2 regions of the Zafaria sp. Z1313 genome follow, and region 2 is predicted to be linked to the other one. Evidence: riboswitches for the same ligand, from Rfam matches in the RefSeq annotation. Region 2 holds a riboswitch; the other holds the start of a gene.

Region 1 (11,058 bases), on a different contig from region 2:
GTGCGCCATCCGGACGACGCCGTCACCGCCGCGCTCGTCGAACGCATCCACGGCCAGGCGCAGAAGATCGCCGCCTTCGAGGGCTGTACCGTGGCCCTCACGGAGGAGTCCTACTCCGGCACCGTCCACTTCGATCCGGCCCTGCAGCGCTCCCTCCAGCGCTCGGTCGGCCGGGTCAGCCCCGGGGCACCGCTCTTGGACACGGGGGCGGGACACGACGCCGGCGTGCTCTCCTCCGAGGTGCCCACGGGCATGCTCTACGTGCGCAATCCGAGCGGCATCAGCCACGCGCCCGAGGAACACGTCGAGGACGCCGACGCCGTCGCCGGTGCCCTCGCGCTCGCCGACGCCCTCGAGGAGCTCCTGTGAGCGCCGCGGGCGGCGCGCCCGCGGGCCCCGGAGGCTCCACGGTCCGCGTCCCCGGCCCCGTCAACGCCCACTCGCACGCCTTCCACCGCATCCTCCGCGGGCGCACCCACCTCGGGGCGGCCGGCGGGGCCGGGGACTTCTGGACGTGGCGCGAGCAGATGTACGGCGCGGCCTCCCACCTCGGACCCCGGGAGTACGGGCGGCTCGCCACGGCCGTGTTCGCGGAGATGGCCGTGACCGGCTGGACCGCCGTGGGGGAGTTCCACTACGTCCACCACCGCGCCGACGGCACGCCCTACCCCGACCACGACATGGAGAGAGCGCTCGCCCGGGCCGCGATCGCCGCCGGGATCCGGCTCGTGCTGCTGGACACGTGCTACCTCGACGGCGGACTCGCCGCCGACGGGACCGTGCTGCCGCTGGATCCCGTCCAGCGCCGCTTCAGCGACGGATCCGCCGGCGCCTGGCTCGCCCGCCGCCGCGGACTCGCCGCCGCCCTCGCCGAGGAGGACGCCGGCCGCGGGCTCGTCACGCTCGGCGCGGCCATCCACTCCGTCCGCGCCGTCCCGCCCGCGGCGCTCGCCGAGATCGCCGCGGGACTCGCCGCCGAACCGGACGCGCCCCTGCACGTGCACCTCTCGGAACAGCCCGCGGAGAACGCCGCGTGCCGGGCCGCGTACGGCATGAGCCCCACGCGGCTGCTCGCCGAGCACGGGCTGCTCACGGGGCGGCTCTCCGCGGTCCACGCCACGCACCTCGACGACGAGGACATCGCGCTCCTCGGCGCGGCCGGAGCGTCGATCGTGATGTGCCCGACGACGGAGGCGGACCTCGCCGACGGCATCGGTCCGGCCCGGGAGCTCGCCGACGCCGGCGCGGTGATCGCGCTCGGAACGGACCAGCACGCCGTCGTCGACCCCTTCCTGGAGCAACGCGCCCTCGAGCACGGGGAGCGCCTGCGGAGCGGGATCCGCGGGCGCTTCAGCCCGTCCGGGCTCGCGGACGCCGCGCGCGCCGGCGGCCTGCGCAGCCTGGGGCTCCCGGAGAACGACGACCACCTGCTGGTCGACGCGGCCAGCACGCGCACCGCGGGCTCCCGCCCGGGGCAGCTGATGCTCTCGGCGACGTCCGCGGACGTGGCCCGCGTCGTCGTCAACGGCACCGTCGTGGCCGAACACGGGCGCCACACGCTCCTCGGCGACCCCGCCGGCCTCTACGCCTCCTTCCTCGCCGACCACCCGGAGTTCGCATGAGCACCCTCTTGATCACCCACGTGTCCGAGCTGACCACCGTCGACGCCGAGGGCACCGTCCTGCGCGACGCCGCCCTCCTCGTCGAGGACGGGCGCATCGCCTGGATCGGCGCGGCCTCGGCCGCGCCGGCCGCGGACGAGCGGTACGACGCCGGAGGCCGCGCGCTCCTGCCGGGCTGGGTCGACTCCCATACGCATCTGGTCTTCGACGGGGACCGCGGCGCCGAGTTCGAGGCGCGCATGGCCGGGCAGGCCTATGCCGCCGGCGGCATCGGGACCACCATGAAGGCGACGCGGGCCGCGGGGGACGCGCGGCTGTCCGGGCTCGTCGCGGCCCGCGTCGCCGAGGCGGTGGCCGGCGGCACGACCTACCTCGAGACCAAGACCGGCTACGGACTGGACGTGGCGCAGGAGGCCCGGCACGCGCGGATCGCGGCGGAGGCCGTGGACCAGGTGACGTTCCTCGGAGCGCACCTGGTCCCCCAGGGCCAGGACGCGGACGCCTACACCGAGCTCGTCTGCACTCAGATGCTCGAGGCGGTCGCACCGCACGTGCGCTGGATCGACGTCTTCTGCGAACGCGGCGCGTTCACCGCGGAGCAGTCCCGGCGTGTGCTCGAGGCCGGTCGCGCGGCCGGACTCGGCCTGCGCGTGCACGGCAACCAGCTCGGACCGGGCCCGGGCGTCCGGCTCGCGGTCGAGTTCGGCGCCGCGAGCGTGGACCACGTCAACCACCTGGACGCCGAAGACCTCGGGGCGCTCGCCGGCAGCTGGAGCGGTTGGGACGCGGCCGCCCGGAGCGGGGAGCGTGGCACGGTGGCCACGTGCCTCCCGGCGTGCGACCTCTCGACGCGGCAGCCGCTCGCACCGGGCCGGGAGCTCCTCGACGCCGGCGTGCAGATCGCGCTCGCCTCGAATTGCAATCCCGGGACGAGCTACACGAGCTCGATGGCCTTCTGCGTGGCCACGGCCGTGCTGCAGATGCGGCTCACCCTGGCCGAGGCGGTCGCCGCGGCCACCTACGGCGGCGCGCTCGCGCTCGGGGTCGAGGCGGAGACGGGCAGCCTCGAGGTCGGCAAGCGCGCGGACCTGCACCTGCTCGAGGCCCCCGCGGCGATCCACCTGGCCTACCGCCCCGGCATGCCGTCGACGGCCGCGGTCTGGAAGGACGGCGTGCGCCTGCGCTGAATCCTGCGCGGCACCATCGCCCCACCGTCGATTGTTTTTGACGACTAGACAAGGGAAACAATCAGAAGTAATCATTGAGTCACGATGTGATGCACGCGGCCTCAAGGCCCCGTGAAAGGGACTGCATCGTGACCACGAGCGAACGACTCGACGCAGCCACCGGGCTGGGAGCCCACATGGAGCGCGAGCTCACGAGCCAGCCGGGGCTCTGGCAGCGGGCCATCGAGCAGTCGCGTGCCGAGTCCCTGTTGCCGGCCGACGGGGCCCGCATCGCGCTCGTCGGCTGCGGCACCTCGTGGTTCAAGGCCCAGGCCTACGCCGTCGCCCGGGAAACCGCCGGCCGCGGCGTCACGGACGCCTTCGCCGCCTCCGAGGCGCTCATCGACGGGCGCGGCTACGACGCCGTCGTCGCCATCACGCGCTCCGGGACCACGACCGAGGTCCTCGAGCTGCTGCGCCGCATCGACCCGGCGATCCCCACCGTCGCGATCGTGGGCGACACGAGCTCGCCGATCACGACGCTCGCCGGCTCCGTCGTCGAACTGCCGTACGCGGACGAGCGGTCGGTCGTCCAGACGCGCTTCGCCACGACCGCCCTGGCCTACCTGCTCACGAGCGTCGGCATCGACCTGTCGGCCGCCGTCGAGGACGCCCGCGCCGCCGTGTCCGAGGAGACTCCCCGGGAGCTCCTCGACGCCGCGCCCGGCCGCGTCACGTGGGTCTTCGGCGAGGCGCCGGAAGGCCTCGACGCCGACGTCGCCGCGACCGGTGCCACCTACCGCGCCGACGGCGGGCACCCGCTCGCCACCCTGGCCCGCGTGCACAAGACGACCCTCGACCGGGCGCGCGCCCGCGGCCTGGACCCGGACGCCCCCCCGCAACGCAACCTGACGCGCTCCGTCATCCTGGAGCCCGGGCGGGCCTGAGGCCCCGTCCGCGCGACCACGCCATGACCACGACCCCGCGACCGCATCCGGCGGCACGCCACCTGCTCTTCGACGTCGGGGGCACGGACATCAAGTCCGCCCTTGCCGACGCCGACGGGCGGCTCATCGACGTCGCCCGGACGCCCACGCCCCGCGACGCCTCCGATCCCGGCGGCGCCGTCGTCGAGGCCCTCGCACGCCTCACAGCCGAGCGCGGGACCGGGGGGCTGCGCTCGGCCGGTGTCGTGCTGTGCGGGATCGTGGACGAGGCGGCGGGAACCGGTGTCTATTCCGCGAACCTCGGCTGGCGGGACTTCCCGTTCCGGTACCGCTTGGGGGCGGCGCTGGGGCTCCCGGTCGGCCTGGGGGACGACGTCGGTGCCGCCGCCGAGGCGGAGCTCGCCCTCGGCGTGGGCCGGGACGGCGCGGGGGCCGCGCCGGCCGACGCGGCCATTGCCCGGCGCTACTCCGAGGCCGCCGGGACCCCCGTCGGCGGCGCCCGGGACGTCATCGAGCGCGCGGCGGCCTCGCCGAGGCGGGCGACGCGCTGATCGCCCCGCTCCGCGACGCCGTCGGGGCCCGATTGTCCTTCCACCGCAAGCCGCGGATCGCCGCGGCGCGGTCATGATCCTCACGGTCACCGCCAACCCGGCCCTCGACGAGACCTATCAGGTGGACGGGATCGATCCGGATGGGACGCACCGCGTCGACGCCCCGGCCTCGCGGGCCGGCGGCAAGGGGCTCAACGTGGCCCGCGTCCTGCACGCGCAGGGCGTGCCCGTCACGGCGCTGGCCACGTGTGTAGGGCCCGTCGGCGCGGCCTTTGCCGCGGAACTCGAGTCGAGCGGCATCCCGCACCACCTCGTCCCGGTCGCCGGCACGACGCGGCGCAGCTTCGCGCTCGTGCAGCCGGACGGGCGGACAGCGGTCTTCAACGAGCGCGGCCCGGCGCTCGAGGCGGCCGAGTGGTCGCGACTGCGCGACGCGGCCGGGACCCTGCTGGCCGGGGCGTCCGTCGTCGTCGCTTCCGGAAGCCTGCCGCAGGACGCGCCCCGGGACTTCCACCCGTGGCTCGTCGCCGAGGCCAGGGCCGCCGGGCCCCGGTCATGGTCGACACCTCGGGACCCGCGCTCCTGGCCGCGGCGCGGGCCGGCGCCGACGTGCTCAAGCCGAACCACCACGAGCTCCTCGAGGCCACCGGGGCGCCGGACCTGCCCACGGCCGCGGCCGCGCTCCTGGAGCTCGGGGCCCGCTGCGTGTTCGCGAGCTCGGGCGAGGACGGGCTCGCCGTGTTCGACGCCGCCGCGCCCGGCCGGTGGATCTCCGCGCGGTTGCCCGCCCCGCTGAGCGGCAACCCCACGGGGGCCGGCGACGCCGCGGTCGCCGCCATCGCCGCGGGACTGCTCGAGCCGGACGCGAGTCCGGAACGGCTCCTGCGTCGCGCGGCCTCCTGGTCCGCCGCCGTCGCCGCGCGCCGCTGCCAGGGCGCGTTCAACGTGATCCACCTCGAGACGGCCGATGCGCTCGTGGCCGCCGCCGAGGAGGCCCGGCTGCCGGTCATCCTGCAGATCTCGGAGAACTGCGTGAAGTACCACGGTGCGCTCGAGCCCATCGCCGCCGCGTGCCTCGCGGCCGCCCGCGGCGCGACCGTGCCCGTCGCCGTCCACCTCGACCACGCCGAGAGCGAGGAGCTCGCGCTCGCCGCCGTCGACCTCGGCTTCGGCTCCGTGATGTACGACGGCGCCCACCTCGACTACGCCGACAACGTCGCCGCGACGCGCCGCGTCGTCGCCTACGCGCACGAGCGCGGCGTGTACGTCGAGGCCGAGCTGGGCAAGGTCGGGGGCAAGGACGGAGCCCATGCGCCGGGGGTGCGGACCGACCCGGGGGAGGCGGCGGCCTTCGCCGAGCAGACCGGAGTGGACGCGCTCGCCGTGGCCGTCGGCTCCTCCCACGCGATGCTCGAGCGCAGCGCCTCTCTGGACCTGGAGCTCATCGCCCGGCTCGACGCCGCGCTGGACGTCCCGCTCGTGCTGCACGGCTTCTCCGGCGTCCCGACGAGGTGATTTCCGCGGTCATCGCGGCGGGCATGCGCAAGATCAACGTCTCCACGCATCTGAACCGCTTCTTCACCGAGGCCGTCCGCGCGCACCTCGACGCCCACCCGGCACTCGTCGACTCGCGCAAGTACCTCGCCGAGGGCCGCCGCGCGATGTCCGCGGAGGCCGCGCGGCTCCTGACGCTCTTCGCCGGCGCGGACCGCGCCGTGCCGGCCGCCCGCTAGATATGCTGCTAGGGCGGCGCGCGGTGGGCGCGGGAGCGACAAGGAGCGGGAATGCAACGCAGTGAACGCCTGAGGGAGATCCTCAACCTCCTCGCGGAGGAGGGCCAGCTGGAAGTCGGCGACGTCGTCGATCGGCTCGGTATCTCGCCCGCGACGGCCCGGCGCGACCTCGACTCCCTCGCCGCGCAGCGCCTCCTGACCCGCACGCACGGCGGGGCGACGACGAACACCCTCTCCTTCGACCTGCCCGGGAAGTACACGCGGGACGCGGCGGCCGGACGCAAGCGGGCGATCGCGGCCTTCGCCGGCTCGCTCGTGTCACCGGGGATGAGCATCGGGCTGACCGGCGGCACGACGTGCAGCGCGATCGCGACGCACCTCGGCCTGCGGGAGGACCTCGCCGATCCCTCCGGGCAGCCCGGCATCACGGTGGTCACGAACTCGGTCAACATCGCCACGACGCTCGCGGTCCGCAGCCACGTCAAGGTCATGGCCACGGGCGGCGTGCTCAACCCCAGCTCGTACGAGCTCGTGGGCTCCTTTGCCGAGCAGTCGCTGCAGCGCGTCAGCCTGGACCTGGCCTTCATCGGCGTCGGCGGGATCGACGCGGAGGGCCCGACGGTCCACGACGAGGCCGAAGCGGCGGTCAACTCGCTCATGGCGGCCCGGGCGGCCCGCGCCTACGTCGTCGCGGATTCCTCCAAGATCGGCCGGCGCGCGTTCGTCTCGCTCGAGGGCGCGCGGTTCGGCCACGTCGTGACCGACGCCGACCTGGACGAGGCACAGCGTGCGCTGCTCGAGGGCGCCGGCTACGAGGTCGTCGTGGCCGAGGACGCGGCCGACGACGAGCGGCCGGCCGCCGACGCGGCGCAGGGCGGCGCGTAGCACGGACCGTGACGCCGGGCCGTCCGTGATAGACAGGAGTCATGGCAACCACCGCATTCAGGGGAACCCCCGTCCAGACCATCGGCGAGCTTCCGACCGCCGGCACCACCGCCCCGGGCTTCGAGCTCACCGCCGCGGACCTGTCCGCGCTGAGCAGCGAGGACCTGGCCGGGCGCCGGGTCGTCCTGAACATCTTCCCGAGCATCGACACGGGCGTCTGCGCCGCGAGCGTGCGCCGCTTCAACGAACTCGCCGCCTCGCTCGAGAACACCGCCGTCGTGTGCGTCTCCGCCGACCTGCCGTTCGCCCTGTCCCGCTTCTGCGGCGCCGAGGGCATCGAGAATGTCGTGGCCGGTTCCACCTTCCGCTCCGCGTTCGGGCAGGACTACGGCACCACGCTGATCGACGGCCCGCTGGCGGGCCTGCACGCGCGCTCCGTCGTCGTCCTGGATGCGGACCGCACCGTGCTGCACACCGAGCTCGTCCCCGAGACCGGCCAGGAACCGGACTACGACGCCGCGGTCGCGGCCCTGGCCTAGCAGGCACCACCGGCCACGGGCCACGGACAGCCCGGCGGAAGCGCGCCACCACGCGGAGCCGCCGGGCTGTTCCGTGCCCGGGGGCCACCGCTTCCGGCGCAGGGGGGAGCTCGGTGCCGCCCCGGGGCCGCAGGGGCCGTAGGCTGGGTGACCATGAAGCACCCCGAGCCGCCCGCCGTGGGCACCGAGCGGAACATGCTGCGGGCCCAGCTGCTTCTGGTCCTGGCCCTCTCGCTCGGCCAGTCCGCCGTCTACGCCGTTGTGAACCTGCTGGACAAGCTGTCCCGGGAGCCGCTCGCGCAGCAGACGACGCGCATGAACACGAGCCTGAACGACCGGCAGTACTTCGACCTGACGTACCAGCTCCTCGACATCGGCTTCTCGCTCGTACCCGTCGCGCTCGTCTTCTTCTTCCTGCACCAGGCCGGACGCAACGGCTTCCGGCTGTTCGGCTTCGATGGCCGCCGCCCGTGGCCCGACGCCGGCTGGGGCCTGCTCCTGTTCGGGGCGATCGGCGTCGGCACGCTCGGCGTCTACGCGGCGGGCCGGGCCCTGGGCATCACCACGGCGATCGTCCCCGCGGCCCTGGATCCGTTCTGGTGGACCATCCCCGTGCTCGTCCTCTCCGCGGTGCGCCACGGGATCCTCGAGGAGGTCGTCGTCGTCGGCTTCCTCTTCCACGTGTTGCGCCGGATCGGCTGGGGCCCCTGGGCCGTCATCGTCGCCAGCGCGCTGTTCCGCGGCAGCTACCACCTCTACCAGGGGTTCGGGCCGTTCATCGGCAACGCCCTCATGGGACTCGCCTTCGGCTGGTTCTACCACCGCTACGGCCGGGTCATGCCGCTCGTGATCGCCCACGCGCTCCTGGACTCGGCCGGGTTCGTCGGATACGCGCTCCTGGGGCCCGCGATCGGCATCGGTTCCTAGCGGGCCCGCCTTGCGGGCCGTGGGCTAGAGGGTGACCGGGCCGTTCGGCGTCTCGAAGGTCACGGACAGGATGCCGGGGGTGCCGTTCGGGGCCTGCCACTCGACGTCCACTCCCTCGAGCGGGTTCTTCTCCGGCGTGCCGAGCCACTCGCGGACGCGTTCGACGGAACCGGCGATCGCGATGCGGCTGATCCGGCCGGCCGGATCCAGCGCCTTGGAGGGGTGCAGCTCCTCGGTGCCGTCGTCCCAGCGCAGCATGTAGGGCACCTGCGGGTCGGCGATCAGGCCCTTGATGCCGATCTGCTGCCACGTGAGCTCGCGGCCGTCGGGGAACTTGCGATTGCCGGGGACCGAGGCGCGTCCGAGCCGCTCCTCGAAGGGGGCGAGGTCCTCCACCGCCACGCACCAGCCCATCCAGCCGCCGCCCATTTCCGAGCGGGCCCTCACGGCCTGCCCGAACGGGGCCTTGTCCGAGGCCGGATGGTTCAGGACCTCGACGACCTCGAGGTACTGCTTGTTCTCGAGCGGGAAGATCACGTTCCGCGTCCCGAACCGCGGATGGACACCGCCCTTGACCGATTCAAGCCCCAGCTGTTCTTCGATCCTGGCCGCCGTGGCCGCCAGACCGTCCTGTCCGCACGCATATGAAACATGGTCCAACCTCATCATGGGTTCATGATGGCACTTTGTGATGTGGGTCTCGACTTAGGCTCCCCTTGCTTGTGGCGGCCGCGGAGGCGCGTCCGCTTTCACGCCGCGTCATATTCGCGCGGCGCCGCTTGCGGCCCCGCCCGCTCCCGGGCCAGACTGGATCCCAGGTCATGAGTGCCAGCGCTAAACCCCGGTTTGCTGGCCGGCAACCCTCCACTCGCGGTGGGGTGCCCCGGGTGAGGACCGGGCCGAGCATCAATCCCGATGCCCGGCAAGCGCGGGTCACGACCCCGTCGGCAGGCACGGCCGCCGGACGGGGGAACGGCCCTTCGATGGAAGGGAAGCCACCATGTCCAACCACTGGAACTTCGAGACGCGCCAGATCCACGCCGGCCAGAGTCCGGACGCGGCCACGGGCGCCCGGGCCCTGCCGATCTACCAGACCACCTCGTTCGTCTTCCCGAGCGCCGAGAGCGCCGCGGCCCGCTTCGCGCTGGCCGAGCTCGAACCGATCTACACGCGCATCGGCAACCCCACGCAGGAGGCCGTGGAGAACCGCATCGCGGACCTCGAGGGCGGCGTCGGCGCGCTGCTCCTGTCCTCGGGGCAGGCCGCGACGACGTTCGCGATCCTGAACGTCGCGGGCGCCGGCGACCACATCGTGGCCAGCCCGAGCCTCTATGGCGGGACGCAGAACCTGCTCAAGCACACGCTCGCCCGCCTCGGCGTCGAAGTCACCTTCGTCGCCGACCCGGACGACCTGGGGCTGTGGCGCGACGCCGTCAAGCCCAACACCAAGGCCTTCTTCGGGGAAGTCGTCTCCAATCCGCGCCAGGACGTGCTGGACATCGAGGGCGTGAGCGCGGCGGCCCACGAGGCCGGCGTGCCGCTGCTCGTGGACAACACGCTGTCCACCCCGTACCTGGTCCGCCCGATCGAGTGGGGCGCCGACGTCGTCATCCACTCGGCGACCAAGTACCTCGGCGGCCACGGCACGGCGATCGCCGGCGTGATCGTGGACGCCGGCCGCTTCGACTACGCCGCGGATCCGGAGCGGTTCCCGGGCTTCAACACCCCGGACGAGTCCTACAACGGACTGGTCTTCGCCCGCGACCTCGGCGTGGACGGGATCCTCGGGGCCAACCTCGCCTACATCCTCAAGGCCCGCGTGCAGTTGCTGCGCGACCTCGGTTCCTCGGTGGCGCCCTTCAACGCCTTCCTGATCGCGCAGGGCCTCGAGACCCTGAGCCTGCGGGTCGAGCGCCACGTCGCCAACGCCCAGAAGGTCGCCGAGTGGCTCGAGGCGCGTTCCGACGTCGTGTCGGTCGCCTATGCGGGGCTGCCCTCGAGCCCGTGGTTCGAGCGCGGACGCAAGTACGGTCCGCGCGGCACGGGAGCCGTGATCGCGTTCGAACTGGCCGGCGGTGCCGCCGCGGGCCAGGCCTTCATCGACGGGCTGCAGCTGCACTCCCACGTCGCCAACATCGGCGACGTGCGCTCCCTGGCCATCCACCCGGCGTCGACCACGCACGCGCAGCTGACCGAGCAGGAACGCCGCTCGGCCGGCGTCACGCCCGGCCTGGTCCGGATCGCCGTGGGCATCGAGCACGTGGACGACATCATCGCGGACCTGGAGGGCGGCTTCGCGGCGGCCTCCGCCGCCGACGCTCCGGCCGCCGACCTCGAAGCGGTGAAGTGAGCATCGACGTCGACACCGCACGCGGCACGATCGGACGGGGCGGCCAGGCGGCCGCCCCGTCCGGCGTGCCCTCCGGCGACGGCATCCTGCGCGTGCTGCGCACGGGCGCCTTCGCCTTCGAGACCGGGGGGTTCCTGCCCGCCGTGGACCTCGCCTACGAGACGTGGGGGAGGCTCAACGCCGACGCATCGAACGCGGTCCTGCTGCAGCACGCCCTGACGGGGGACACCCACGTGGCGCGCGGGGACGGGGCGGAACCCGGGTGGTGGGACGGCTTCATCGGCCCGGGTCGGACCATCGACACGGAGCGGTACTTCGTCGTCGCCGCCAACATGGTC
Region 2 (11,058 bases):
CGCGACGAGCACGACGACGCCGAGGAAGACCCAGCGCCAGCCGACGGTCTCCGCCGTCGTCCCCGCCACGAACGGGCCGATCATCGAGGGCACGACCCAGGCGGCCGCGAAGGCGGCGAAGATCTGCGGATGCAGGGCGCCCGGGTAGATCCGGGCGACCACGACGTACAAGGCCACCGTGATGCCCCCGCCGCCGAGCCCCTGCAGGAGGCGCCCCGCGACGAGGACCTCCATGCCGGGGGCGAGTCCGCACACGAGCAGCCCGGCGCTGAACAGGAGCGACGCGGCGTAGAGCGGTCCAGTGGGTCCGGTGCGGTCGGCCCACGCACCCGCGGCGACCATGCCCACGACCCCTGCGGCCAGGGGTCCGGCGAAGGCCAGGGCGTAGAGCTGCGCCCCGCCGAGCTCCGCGCTGACGACGGGCATGATCGTGGTGACGGCGAGCGACTCGAACGCGGCCAGGAAGACCAGGACGAACGAACCGACCGTCGTGGCGGCGAGGCCCGGGGCCAGGATGCCGCTCCGGGGCGGGCCGGAATGCGGCGTGTCCATGCGCCGACTCTAGCGCCGCCCGGACGCGGGTGCCGAACTAGAAGCCGCCGCCCTCGCTCGCCATGTTGTTGAAGCGCTGGTAGTGCCCCTGGAACGCGACGACGATGGTCTTGGTGGGGCCGTTGCGGTTCTTGGCCACGATGATGTCCGCCTCGCCGGCCCGCGGGGACTCCTTGTCGTAGACGTCCTCGCGGTGCAGCAGGATCACCATGTCGGCGTCCTGCTCGATCGAGCCCGACTCGCGCAGGTCGGAGACCATGGGGCGCTTGTCCGTGCGCTGCTCCGAACCACGGTTGAGCTGGGACAGGGCGACGACCGGCACGTCGAGCTCCTTGGCGAGGAGCTTGAGCGCACGCGAGAACTCGGAGACCTCCTGCTGGCGGGACTCGACGCGCTTGCCGGAGCTCATGAGCTGGAGGTAGTCGAGCACCACGAGCTTGAGGTCGTGGCGCTGCTTGAGCCGGCGGCACTTGGCGCGGATTTCCATGAGCGACATGTTCGGCGAGTCGTCGATGAAGAGCGGCGCCTCGTTGAGCCGGCCCATCGTGGTGGCGATCTTGCCCCACTGCTCGTCCTTGATGGTGCCCTTGCGCAGGTCCTGCAGCCCGATGCTCGCCTCCGCCGAGAGCAGGCGCATCGCGATCTCGTTGCGGCCCATCTCGAGGGAGAAGACGACGGTCGTGAGGTTGTTCTTGATGGCCGCCGAGCGGGCGATGTCGAGCGAGAACACCGACTTTCCGACGGCGGGGCGCGCGGCGACGACGATCATCTGGCCGCCGTGCAGGCCCTGCGTGAGCTCGTCGAGCTCGTAGAGCCCCGTGGGGACGCCCGTCATGCCCTCCCCGCGGCTGCCGGCGGACTCGATCTCGTCCACCGTGCTCTCCATGACGTCCCGCAGCGGCACGTAGTCCTCGGCCGTGCGGCGCTCGGCGACGGCGTAGATCTCCGCTTGCGCCTGGTTGACGATCTCGTCGACCTCGCCGTCGTGGGAATAGCCCATCTGGACGATCTTGGTGCCGGCGTCGACGAGGCGCCGCAGGACGGCGCGCTCGCGGACGATCTCCGCGTAGAAGCCCGCGTTGGCCGCCGTGGGCACGGACTGGATGAGGGTGTGCAGGTAGGCGGGGCCGCCGATGCGGGAGATCTCGCCGCGCTTGGTGAGCAGGTCCGAGACGGTGACCGCGTCGGCGGGCTCGCCGCGGCCGTAGAGGTCGATGATGGCCTCGAAGATCGACTCGTGGGCCGGGCGGTAGAAGTCGATCCCGCGGAGCACCTCCACGCAGTCGGCGATGGCGTCCTTGGAGAGCATCATGCCGCCGAGCACGCTCTGTTCGGCGACGAGGTCCTGCGGCGGGGTGCGCGCGAGGTCGGCGTCCCTCGATCCGCCCTGTTCGGTCTGCGCCAGTGACACGCCGTTCCTTTCGCCCGCTGCCCCGGGGCCGCCGGCGGCGGGCCCATGATGCCCTCCCCAGTATCCCAGCCGCCGCCGCGCGCAGGGAGCGGCATGGACGGCTGTGGATAGTGGTGGAGTGCTGTCACCCTAGCCCCTCTCCCGCCCGTTCCCAAGACAGTTATCCACAGCCCATGTGGAGAAGCTGTGGGAAGAGGGGCCCGTTATGTGCACAGCTTGGGGAGGAAGCTGTGGATGAAATGCCAATTTCAGAATCAATCCGGCTCTGACTAGGTAAAACATCCTCTGCTAGCTGTTGATGGAAGAAAGTTTGTCATCAACATTCAGGTGCCACTTGCAGGTTTCGTTGGGGAAAACCCTCCGCTGGAACGGCGTTCTCCACAGGTGACCGGCCGGTATCCACAGACACGCCCGGGATCTGTGCACGAACGGCCGGGCGTGTGGTTGTTCCGGGCGTCCCGGCGCTGGGATACTGGGGCATGGCCGATCCCGAAGCCCGTGGGCCCCGTCCCGGGCGGGAATCAACGACGCTGGGAGCCCCGACATGGAACTGATGGCCACGATCCTCATCTGGACGGCGCTGATCGTCGGCGCGGCCGCCCTCATCCGCTGGGTGTTCGTCACGCGGCCCCGCAACGAGCTCAACGAGGCCGACGTCTACATCCAGCGGCTCAATGCGGAGGCCGCGCAACACCAGCTCGACGACGCACGCAAGGCCGACGAGCTCCGCCGGGCCACGACCGAGCGCACGCTCGCCGCCCAGCGCGCGGCACGGGAGCGCAGCGGCCGGCCGGAGGTGCCCACCACGCGCGGACCCGGCATCAGCGCCTCGCGGGCCGCGGCCGAGGCGGCGCCGAGCGACCCGACGGCTTTCGGGCGGCGCACGGCGGTCGATCCGACGGCGGCCCCGAGCGCCTCCAACGCCGACTACCAGGCGGTCCTCGAACTCGTGCGGCGGGGCCAGCACATCGCCGCGATCAAGAAGGTCCGCCAGGACACGGGGATCTCGCTGACCGAAGCCAAGCAGTTCATCGACTCGCTCGCGGGGAAGTAGCGCCGGACCGGGAACCGCTTCCCCGACGGGTTCCTCGACGAACCTCGTCCTAGACGAACGTCTCGGAGTGGAGGCGGCGGAACGCCGAGCCGTGGAAGACGAGCGGCGCGTTCGCCCCGTCGTGTGTGGCGTGGCCGTGGACGCGCAGCAGGACGACGGTGTGGTCCCCGGCCGGGATCTCCTGCTCGATGCTGCAGTCGAGCCACAGCGAGGCGTCGTGGAGGAAGAGGGCGCCCTCGTCCGTGGAGTCGAGCCGGAGCCCGGCGAAGCGGTCCCCCGACTTCGAGGCGATCTGCTTGCAGACGCCGTCGTGCCCCTCGCCGAGGATCGAGACGCCGATGCGGGCCGAGTCGCGCAGCTTCGGCCACGTGCGGGAGCTGTTCTGGGCGGAGAACAGGACGAGCGGGGGCTCGAGCGAGACGCCGACGGTGAAGGACGAGGCGACGATCCCCTGCGGCTGGTCGTCGACGATCGCGCACAGCGCGGCGATCCCGGACGGGTGCTGGGCAAAGGCGTTGCGCAGGGTATTGGGGCTGAGGTCCTGGGACAGGGACATGGCTTCCTCCGGTGTGCGGCACACCGGGGCGCGCACCCTCAGGGTGCACCGTCGATGCGCGGTACTTGCCGCACCGGGGCGTCCGGCCGGCCGAATCATCACCTGGAGCACCCCACTACCGTGAGAGGGTTGCCGGCCGACGAGCCAGGGCTTGGATGTCGACACTCTTGATTCACCACCAACGCTAGGCGCACCCGGACGGGCGGGTCAAAGGTCGGCGCAACATTTCGCAAGGAGGGCCCGAACGCGGAAGGACCCCCGTCCACCAGGGACGGGGGTCCTTCACGGGCTCCGGAGAGGCTCCGGGACCGGGATGCTACTTCTTCTTCGCCGGGACGACCTGCAGGTCGATCGTGGCGGAGACGTCCTCGTGCAGGCGCACGGTGGCCTGGTAGTTGCCGAGCGACTTGATGTGCTCCGGCAGCTCGACCTTGCGCTTGTCGATGGATCCGAGGCCGGCCGACTCGACGGCCTTCGCGACGTCCTCGGCCTTGACGGTGCCGAACAGGCGTCCGGACTCGCCGGCCTTGACGGTCAGCTTGACCGGCTTGCCGGTCAGCGACGCGGCGAGCTGCTGCGCATCCTCGAGGGAGGCAACGGCGCGCGCGGCGCGGGCGGCCTTGATCGACTCGACCTGCTTCTCGCCGCCCTTGGTCCAGGTGATGGCGAAGCCGCGGGGGAGAAGGTAGTTACGGGCGTAACCGTTCTTCACCTCGACGATGTCGCCAGCGGTGCCAAGACCCGTCACTTCGTGGGTCAGAATGAGCTTTGCCATGGTGTGTTTCCCCTTCCCTAGCCGCGGCCAGCGCCGGAGTAAGGCAGCAGGGCAACCTCGCGCGCGTTCTTGATGGCCTGGGCGATCTTGCGCTGCTCCTGGACGGAGACGCCGGTCACGCGACGGGCACGGATCTTTCCGCGGTCGGAGATGAACTTGCGCAGCAAGGCGACGTCCTTGTAGTCGATGACGGTGATGTCAGCGGCCTTCAAGGGATTGGACTTTGGTTTGGGCTTACGGAGTTCAGCCTTAGCCATCGTGGAGCTCCTTTATCAGGTGGAGCCCGCAGAACTGTTCTGCGGGATGGTGGATATATCTAGGTGTTTAGAAGGGCGGTTCGTCGTTGCCCGGGTTGCTGCCCCAGCCGCCGCTGCCGGCGGTCGAGGGAGAGGACCAGGGGTCCTCGGCCGGGGCGTTGTTCCAGCCGCCGGAAGACGCGCCGGAGCCCGCGCCGGCGTTGCCGCCGCCGAAGCCTCCCGCGTTGCCGCCGCCGAATCCGCCGGAGTTTCCTCCGCCGAACCCGCCGCCGCCACCGCCGCCACCGCGCTGGACGCGCTTGACGGTCGCGGAGGCGTACCGCAGCGAGGGGCCGATCTCGTCGACCTCAAGCTCGATCACGGTGCGCTTTTCGCCTTCCTTGGTTTCGTAGGAACGCGACTTCAGCCGGCCCTGGGCGATGACGCGCATGCCCTTGGTCAGCGTCTCGGCGACATTCTCGGCAGCCTCGCGCCACACCGACGCGCGGAGGAACAGCGTTTCGCCGTCCTTCCACTCGTTGCTCTGGCGGTCGAAGGTCCGGGGGGTCGAGGCAATGGTGAAGTTCGCCACTGCGGACCCCGACGGGGTGAAACGAAGTTCCGGGTCGCCGGTGAGATTACCGATGACCGTGATGACGGTCTCGCCTGCCATGGTGCCTCCTCTGGTCGGTTTCTACTGCGGTTCCGCGCAGACTACTCTGCGGAGACCTTCTGGTCTTCCGGGCGGATGATCTTGGTGCGCAGGATCGTCTCGGTGAGAGACAGCTGGCGGTCAAGCTCGGCGGAAGTGGCCGGGGTGGCGGTGAAGTTGACCACGGCGTAGATCGCCTCGGTCTTCTTCTTGATCTCGTAGGCCAGACGACGGCGGCCCCAGATGTCGACGTTGTCGATGGTCCCGCCATCGTTGCGGACGACGTCCAGGAACTTGCCGAGGGTCGGCTCCACGGTACGCTCGTCGACCTCGGGGTCGATCAGTACCATCAGCTCGTAAGCACGCATGTGAACCCACCTCCTTTGGGCTAAACGGTCACGGTCTTTCCGTAACAGGAGGTTCTTTGCGTTGGCTGTCCCGCCGGCCCGCGAACCGGGCACGGCACAAACAGCCTGAACCATCCTACCGGATGCCTCCCGATCCACCCTAAACGCCCGGGCGCCGCCGCGGGACGCCTGTGAGGGGCCTTCCGCAGGGCGCCCTACGCGGCTCCCCCGCCCGCCATCCAGTCCGGCAGCAGCAGTCCCATGCAGACGGCGTCGATCCGCTGCCCGTCGTAGACGAGGGCCGCCCGGCGGAGGCCCTCGACCTCGAACCCGGCCTTCTCGTAGACGCGCTGCGCCCGCGGGTTGAAGGCGTAGACCTCGAGGCCGATCCGGAACAGCTCCGTCTCGGTGAAGGCGTAGCCGAGCAGCGTGCGCAGCGCCGCGGTGCCCAGGCCGCGGTCCCGCCCGCCCGGCCCGATGAGCATGCGCAGGTTGCAGGACTGGTTGGCCGGCTCCCACTCGTTGAGCACGATCTCCCCCACGCAGCCCCCGCCCTCCGCGTCGACGACGGCGAGGTCGAGCCGGTCGGGCTGCGCGGCGCGGCCGCGGTAGCAGGCGGCCGTCGCCTCGTCGATCCGGGGCGAGGCCGCCGCGGCCGCCGCGGAATCGTGCACGGATCCGGTCAGCCGCAGCACCTCGGGGTCGGCGAGCACGGGGCCCATGGCCTCGATGTCCTCGTCCGTGAACGGACGCAGCAGCACGGGCCCGCCGTCGAGCACGGGCTTGTGCGCGAACGCCGTCCCCTGCCCGTCCACCATCCGCCGTCCCTGCCCGTCCACCATCCGCCGTCCCTTCCCGTCCGCCGCGCCGCTACGCCGCGAAGAAGGCCCGGCAGACCCGGGACAGGCGCAGCGGGTCCTCGACGCCGCACAGCTCGCGCGCGGAGTGCATGGACAACAACGGAATGCCGACGTCGACGGTGCGGATCCCGAGGCGCGTCGCCGTGAGCGGCCCGATCGTGGAGCCGCACGGGATGACGTTGTTGGAGACGAACTCCTGGTAGGGGACCCCGGCGTCGTCGCAGAGCCGGGCCCAGAGGGCGGCCCCGACGGCGTCGGTCGCGTAGCGCTGGTTCGCGTTGATCTTCAGGAGCGGGCCGCCGTTGAGGACCGGGTGGTTCGCCGGATCGTGCCGCTCGGCGTAGTTCGGGTGCACGGCGTGGCCCGCATCGGCCGAGACGCACACGGAGTCCGCGTACGCCCGGTACCGCTGCGCGTCGTCGGCCCCGAGTCCCGCGGAGATCCGCTCGAGCACTTCCTGCAGGAACGGGCCGGCCGCACCGGAACGCGTCGCGGAGCCGACCTCCTCGTGGTCGAACGCGGCGAGGAGCGCGATCCGTTCACCGGGCGCCCCGTCGGCCGCGTGGGCGGCGAGCGCCGCCAGCGAGGCGTGGACGGAGGAGAGGTTGTCGAGCCGGCCGCTCGCGAAGAACGCGTCCGACTGCCCGAAGACGCGGGGCTCCTGGGTGTCGGCCGCGACGACGTCGTAGCCCCCGACGTCGGCGGGATCCACGCCCGCGGCCCCGGCCAGCAGGCCAAGCAGGTCGGCGCCGGCCGCATCGCCGAGGCCCCACACGGGGTTCATGTGGCGCTGCTTGTCGAGGGCGAGGGACTCGTTGACGTTGCGGTCCAGGTGGATGGCGAGCTGCGGGAAGCGCAGGAGGGGGCCCGTGCGGGCCAGGACGGTGCCGCCGTCGCGCAGGGCGAGCCGTCCGGCGAGCTCGAGCTCGCGGTCGAGCCACGAGTTCATCAGCGGCCCGCCGTAGACCTCGACGCCGGCCTGGAGCCAGCCGTGCGCCCCCGTCGTCGGCCGGGGCTTGAGCTTGAACGACGGCGAGTCGGTGTGGGATCCCACGAGGTGGAACCCGGTCGTGGGGCCGGCCGATTCCGGGACCGTCCAGGCGATGACTGCGCCGTCGCGGAGCACGTAGTAGGCGCCCGGGCCGGCGGGCCAGTCCGCGGCCTCGTCGAGGCCCGTGAATCCGGCGGCGTCGAGGCGGCGGGCGGCCTCGGCGGCCGCGTGGTGGCTGGAGGGCGAGGCCGCGACGAACGCGCCGAGGTCGGCGGCGTGATCGAGGGCGTCCTGGGAGGCGGTGCTGGTGCTGGCCATGCTCTGCTTCGGTCCGATCTGTGGTCTGGGTCTCTGCTCGGCTGTCTCGATGCTACCGGGATCTAGACGCCCTGCCGGTAGCGGGCGAACACCACGAGGCCCAGCCCCAGCAGGATGCTGCCCCAGCCGGCGATGCCCCAGCCCAGGACGGAGGCCATGAACGCGCCGCCGGCGAGGAAGACGACGGCGAGCATGAACCAGGGGCTGCGGAGGAACTCGATGTTCACGCGGACCGCCTAGTAGTCCAGTCCCTGGCTGGGGACCACGAGCCCGGTCTCGTACGCGTAGACGACGGCCTGGACGCGGTCGCGCAGGTGGAGCTTGGTGAGGATCCGGCGCACGTGGGTCTTCACGGTGGCCTCGGAGAGGAAGAAGCGGTGGGCGATCTCCGCGTTGGAGAGCCCCTCGGAGATCGCGCCGAGCACCTCGAGCTCGCGCGGCGTGAGGTCCTCGAGGAGCGGGTCGCGCTCCGGCGCGTGGGGCGTCGTCGCGTGGGCCGCCCCCGTGGTGCCGCGCCCGGCCGTCCCCGCGCTGCGGACGTAGGTCTCGAGCAGGCGCTGGGTGACGCGGGGCGCGACGACGGCATCGCCGCTGGCCACGAGCCGCACGGCGTGGACGAGCTCCTCCGGCGCGACGTCCTTGAGCAGGAAGGCGCTGGCCCCGGCCTGCAGTCCCGCGAAGGCGTACTCGTCGAGGTCGAAGGTGGTGAGGATGATGATGCGGGCGTCGGGGTGCGCGGCGGCGATCCGGCGCGTGGCCTCGATCCCGTCCATGCGCGGCATCCGCACGTCCATGAGGACGACGTCGGGGCGCAGCTCCTCGGCGCGCTCCACGCCCTCCTGGCCGTCGGAGGCCTCGCCGACGATGTGCAGGTCCTCCTCGCCCTCGAGGATCAGCCGGAAGCCCATGCGCAGGAGCGGCTGGTCGTCGACGAGGAGGATGCCGATGGGGGCGTCGGGGCCGCGCTCGGGCTCCGCCGCGCGGTCAGCGGGCGTCTGCTGGTTCGTCACTGTCTTCTCCCTGGGGGCCGGTGGTTGGTTCGGGACCGCGGGGGGCGGTGAGGATGGCATGGACCACCCAGCCCCCCTGCGGTCCGGGCCCGGCGTAGACGGACCCGTCGTAGATGGCGGTGCGTTCGGCGATGCCCTTGAGCCCCTGGCCGCTGCCGACGGGTTCGCGAGGCGTCCCGGCGAGCTGCCCGTTGTCGGCGACCTTGATCCGCACGGTGTCCCCGTCGCGCGAGAGCTCGACCGTGACGCGGGTGACGCCGCGGCCGTAGCGCAGGACGTTGGTCAGCGATTCCTGGACGATCCGGTACACGGTGAGCTGGAAGGCGGCGTCCGTGGGGAGGGCGGGTCCCTCGTGGCTGCAGCGCAGCGGGACCCCGGCGACGCGGAAGCCGTCGAGCATCTCCTTGAGGGAGGACGACGCCGGCTGCGGGGCGAGCGGGGCGTTGGAACCGTCGCGCAGCACGCCGATGACGCGGCGCATGTCGGCGAGCGCGCCGCGTCCGGTGGAGGAGAGCTCGCGCAGCACCTCCGCGGCCCGGTCGGGGTCGCGCTTGAGGACGACGGCGGCGCCGTCGGAGAGCGCGATCATCACCGAGAGGGAGTGGGCGACGACGTCGTGCATCTCCCGCGCGATCCGGTTCCGTTCCCCGGCCTGGGCCAGGGTCCGCACGCGCAGCCCCCAGTTGGTCAGTTCGGCGTCGTGGAGTCGGTTGCTGCGCACGGCGGCCCCGATGCCGACGGCGGCCGAGTTGAAGACGAGGACGAACGCGGCGATGAGCCAGACGACGTCGGACGGGCGGGGGTCTCCGGGGCCCAGGAACGCCGTGATGTCCTCGGCGGCGTCGAGCGCCGGAACGACCCAGAGCATGAGCAGCAGGATCTCGACGGCGCTGACGAGCACGGCCATGATGAACATGCGCTTCGAGGCATACTTCGTCGCTGCGGTGTAGAGGGCGATCCACAAGCCGATGCTGCCGGCCCCGAAGAGGGGGTCCGCGATCATGATGGCGGCCTCGAGGACCATCACGGCGGCCAGGACGGCGAAAGTCCAGCGCCGCCGGACGGCGAGCGCGACGGCGATGCCCGCGACGGCCGCCGCGGGGACCCAGGTCCCGCGGTCCAGGGCCCCTGCGGCGGAGAACGCGGAGACGAGGAGGTAGCCGGCGACCACGAGGAGGTCGACCACGCCCGGCCGCTGCCGGATGAAGCGGAGCACGGGGCCGCGGCGCCGGTCGGCGAGCTCGGCGAAGGTGGGATCGGGCGTTCCCGGTCCCTCCCAGGGCGCGGCGGCGGTCATGTCTAGAGCTTAGCTTTCCTCGCGGGGCATGGAACGGGTGGACCGTCCCCGGCGGGACCCGCTCCCAGGGGTCCCGCCGGGGACGGTGGCGCCCACCGGTCCGGCCGTTCGTTCCGGACCGGTGGGCGCGGTCTGTGGGGCCGGACCCGGGGGTCCGGCGGGGCTGGCGTCAGACGTCGCGGCGGCGCAGCACGAGGGCCGAGACCACGAGGGGGACGATGGCCCAGGCCGCGAGCACGAGGGCCGAGACCCACTGCTCGGGGGCGTCCGGGAACGATTCGGAGGCGATGAGGTTCCCGTAGGCCGCGTCCGGCAGGTACTGCCGGATCGTGACGATGAGGTCGGCCGAGAACGCCATCAGGATCATCGGCAGGACGAACACGAGTCCGGCCAGCGTCACGATCGCTCCGGCCGAGTTGCGCAGCAGGGTCCCGAGCGCGAGGCCGATCAGTGCGATGGCGACGACGAACGCGGCGCCGATCCAGAGCTGGCGCTGGAACGCCTCGCCCGCCGGGTCGAACTCGATCCCGTAGCGGTCCGCGAGGGGCTGGACGGCGACGTAGGCCGCGAGCATCGCCACGACGGTCGTCGCGAACGCCGTCACGGCGGCGATGAGCGCCTTGGCCCCGAGGACGTTGAGCCGGCGCGGCGCGACCGTGAAGGTCGCGCGGGCGGTGCCGGTGGCGAACTCCGAGCTCATCATCATCACGGCGAGCGAGCCGATGATGAGCTGGGCGAACGAGATGCCGCCGGACAGCAGCGTGGCGCCGAGCGTGGCGAACTCCGGATCGGATTCCACGGCCCCCGCCATCTGCGGGTCGGCCGCGGCCTGCTCCAGGACCCAGCCGAAGCTCCAGGTGGAGATCAGGGCGATGCCGACGATGACGGCGACGGTGCAGGCCAGCAGGACGTACGTGGAGGAAAGGGTCGTGAACTTGATCCACTCGGAGCGCAGGATGCGCGCGAAGGTGAGGTCCTTGCCGTTCGGCGCGTGGCGGG

Evidence for each region. Region 2 has a riboswitch for S-adenosylmethionine ahead of ACQ3I4_RS07940 (flavin reductase family protein). Riboswitches for the same ligand answer to the same signal wherever they lie in the genome.
Region 1: linked by a shared signal. The riboswitch ahead of ACQ3I4_RS01415 (bifunctional o-acetylhomoserine/o-acetylserine sulfhydrylase) and the one ahead of ACQ3I4_RS07940 (flavin reductase family protein) in region 2 are both predicted to bind S-adenosylmethionine.

What each region holds. Positions count from the first base shown of each region.
Region 1 is NZ_JBNWUK010000001.1:306,563-317,620, forward strand. Features, by position in the region: gene ACQ3I4_RS01355 (allantoate amidohydrolase) at 1-369, shown strand, start outside; gene ACQ3I4_RS01360 (formimidoylglutamate deiminase) at 366-1,622, shown strand; gene hutI (imidazolonepropionase) at 1,619-2,809, shown strand; gene ACQ3I4_RS01370 (SIS domain-containing protein) at 2,986-3,735, shown strand; gene ACQ3I4_RS01375 (ROK family protein) at 3,759-4,286, shown strand; partial or broken gene ACQ3I4_RS01380 (PfkB family carbohydrate kinase) at 4,360-4,731, shown strand; partial or broken gene ACQ3I4_RS01385 (PfkB family carbohydrate kinase) at 4,842-5,147, shown strand; partial or broken gene ACQ3I4_RS01390 (class II fructose-bisphosphate aldolase) at 5,169-6,019, shown strand; gene ACQ3I4_RS01395 (DeoR/GlpR family DNA-binding transcription regulator) at 6,071-6,904, shown strand; gene tpx (thiol peroxidase) at 6,946-7,443, shown strand; gene ACQ3I4_RS01405 (CPBP family intramembrane glutamic endopeptidase) at 7,597-8,370, shown strand; gene ACQ3I4_RS01410 (VOC family protein) at 8,395-9,039, opposite strand; SAM riboswitch class IV at 9,188-9,305, shown strand; gene ACQ3I4_RS01415 (bifunctional o-acetylhomoserine/o-acetylserine sulfhydrylase) at 9,371-10,720, shown strand; gene metX (homoserine O-acetyltransferase MetX) at 10,750-11,058, shown strand, end outside.
Region 2 is NZ_JBNWUK010000006.1:48,511-59,568, reverse strand. Features, by position in the region: gene ACQ3I4_RS07955 (MFS transporter) at 1-552, opposite strand, end outside; gene dnaB (replicative DNA helicase) at 590-1,963, opposite strand; gene ACQ3I4_RS07945 (hypothetical protein) at 2,508-3,017, shown strand; gene ACQ3I4_RS07940 (flavin reductase family protein) at 3,067-3,573, opposite strand; SAM riboswitch class IV at 3,630-3,746, opposite strand; gene rplI (50S ribosomal protein L9) at 3,890-4,348, opposite strand; gene rpsR (30S ribosomal protein S18) at 4,366-4,605, opposite strand; gene ACQ3I4_RS07925 (single-stranded DNA-binding protein) at 4,673-5,257, opposite strand; gene rpsF (30S ribosomal protein S6) at 5,299-5,604, opposite strand; gene ACQ3I4_RS07915 (GNAT family N-acetyltransferase) at 5,799-6,425, opposite strand; gene ACQ3I4_RS07910 (M18 family aminopeptidase) at 6,454-7,752, opposite strand; gene ACQ3I4_RS07905 (hypothetical protein) at 7,815-7,979, opposite strand; gene ACQ3I4_RS07900 (response regulator transcription factor) at 7,989-8,699, opposite strand; gene ACQ3I4_RS07895 (sensor histidine kinase) at 8,737-10,059, opposite strand; gene ACQ3I4_RS07890 (ABC transporter permease) at 10,229-11,058, opposite strand, start outside.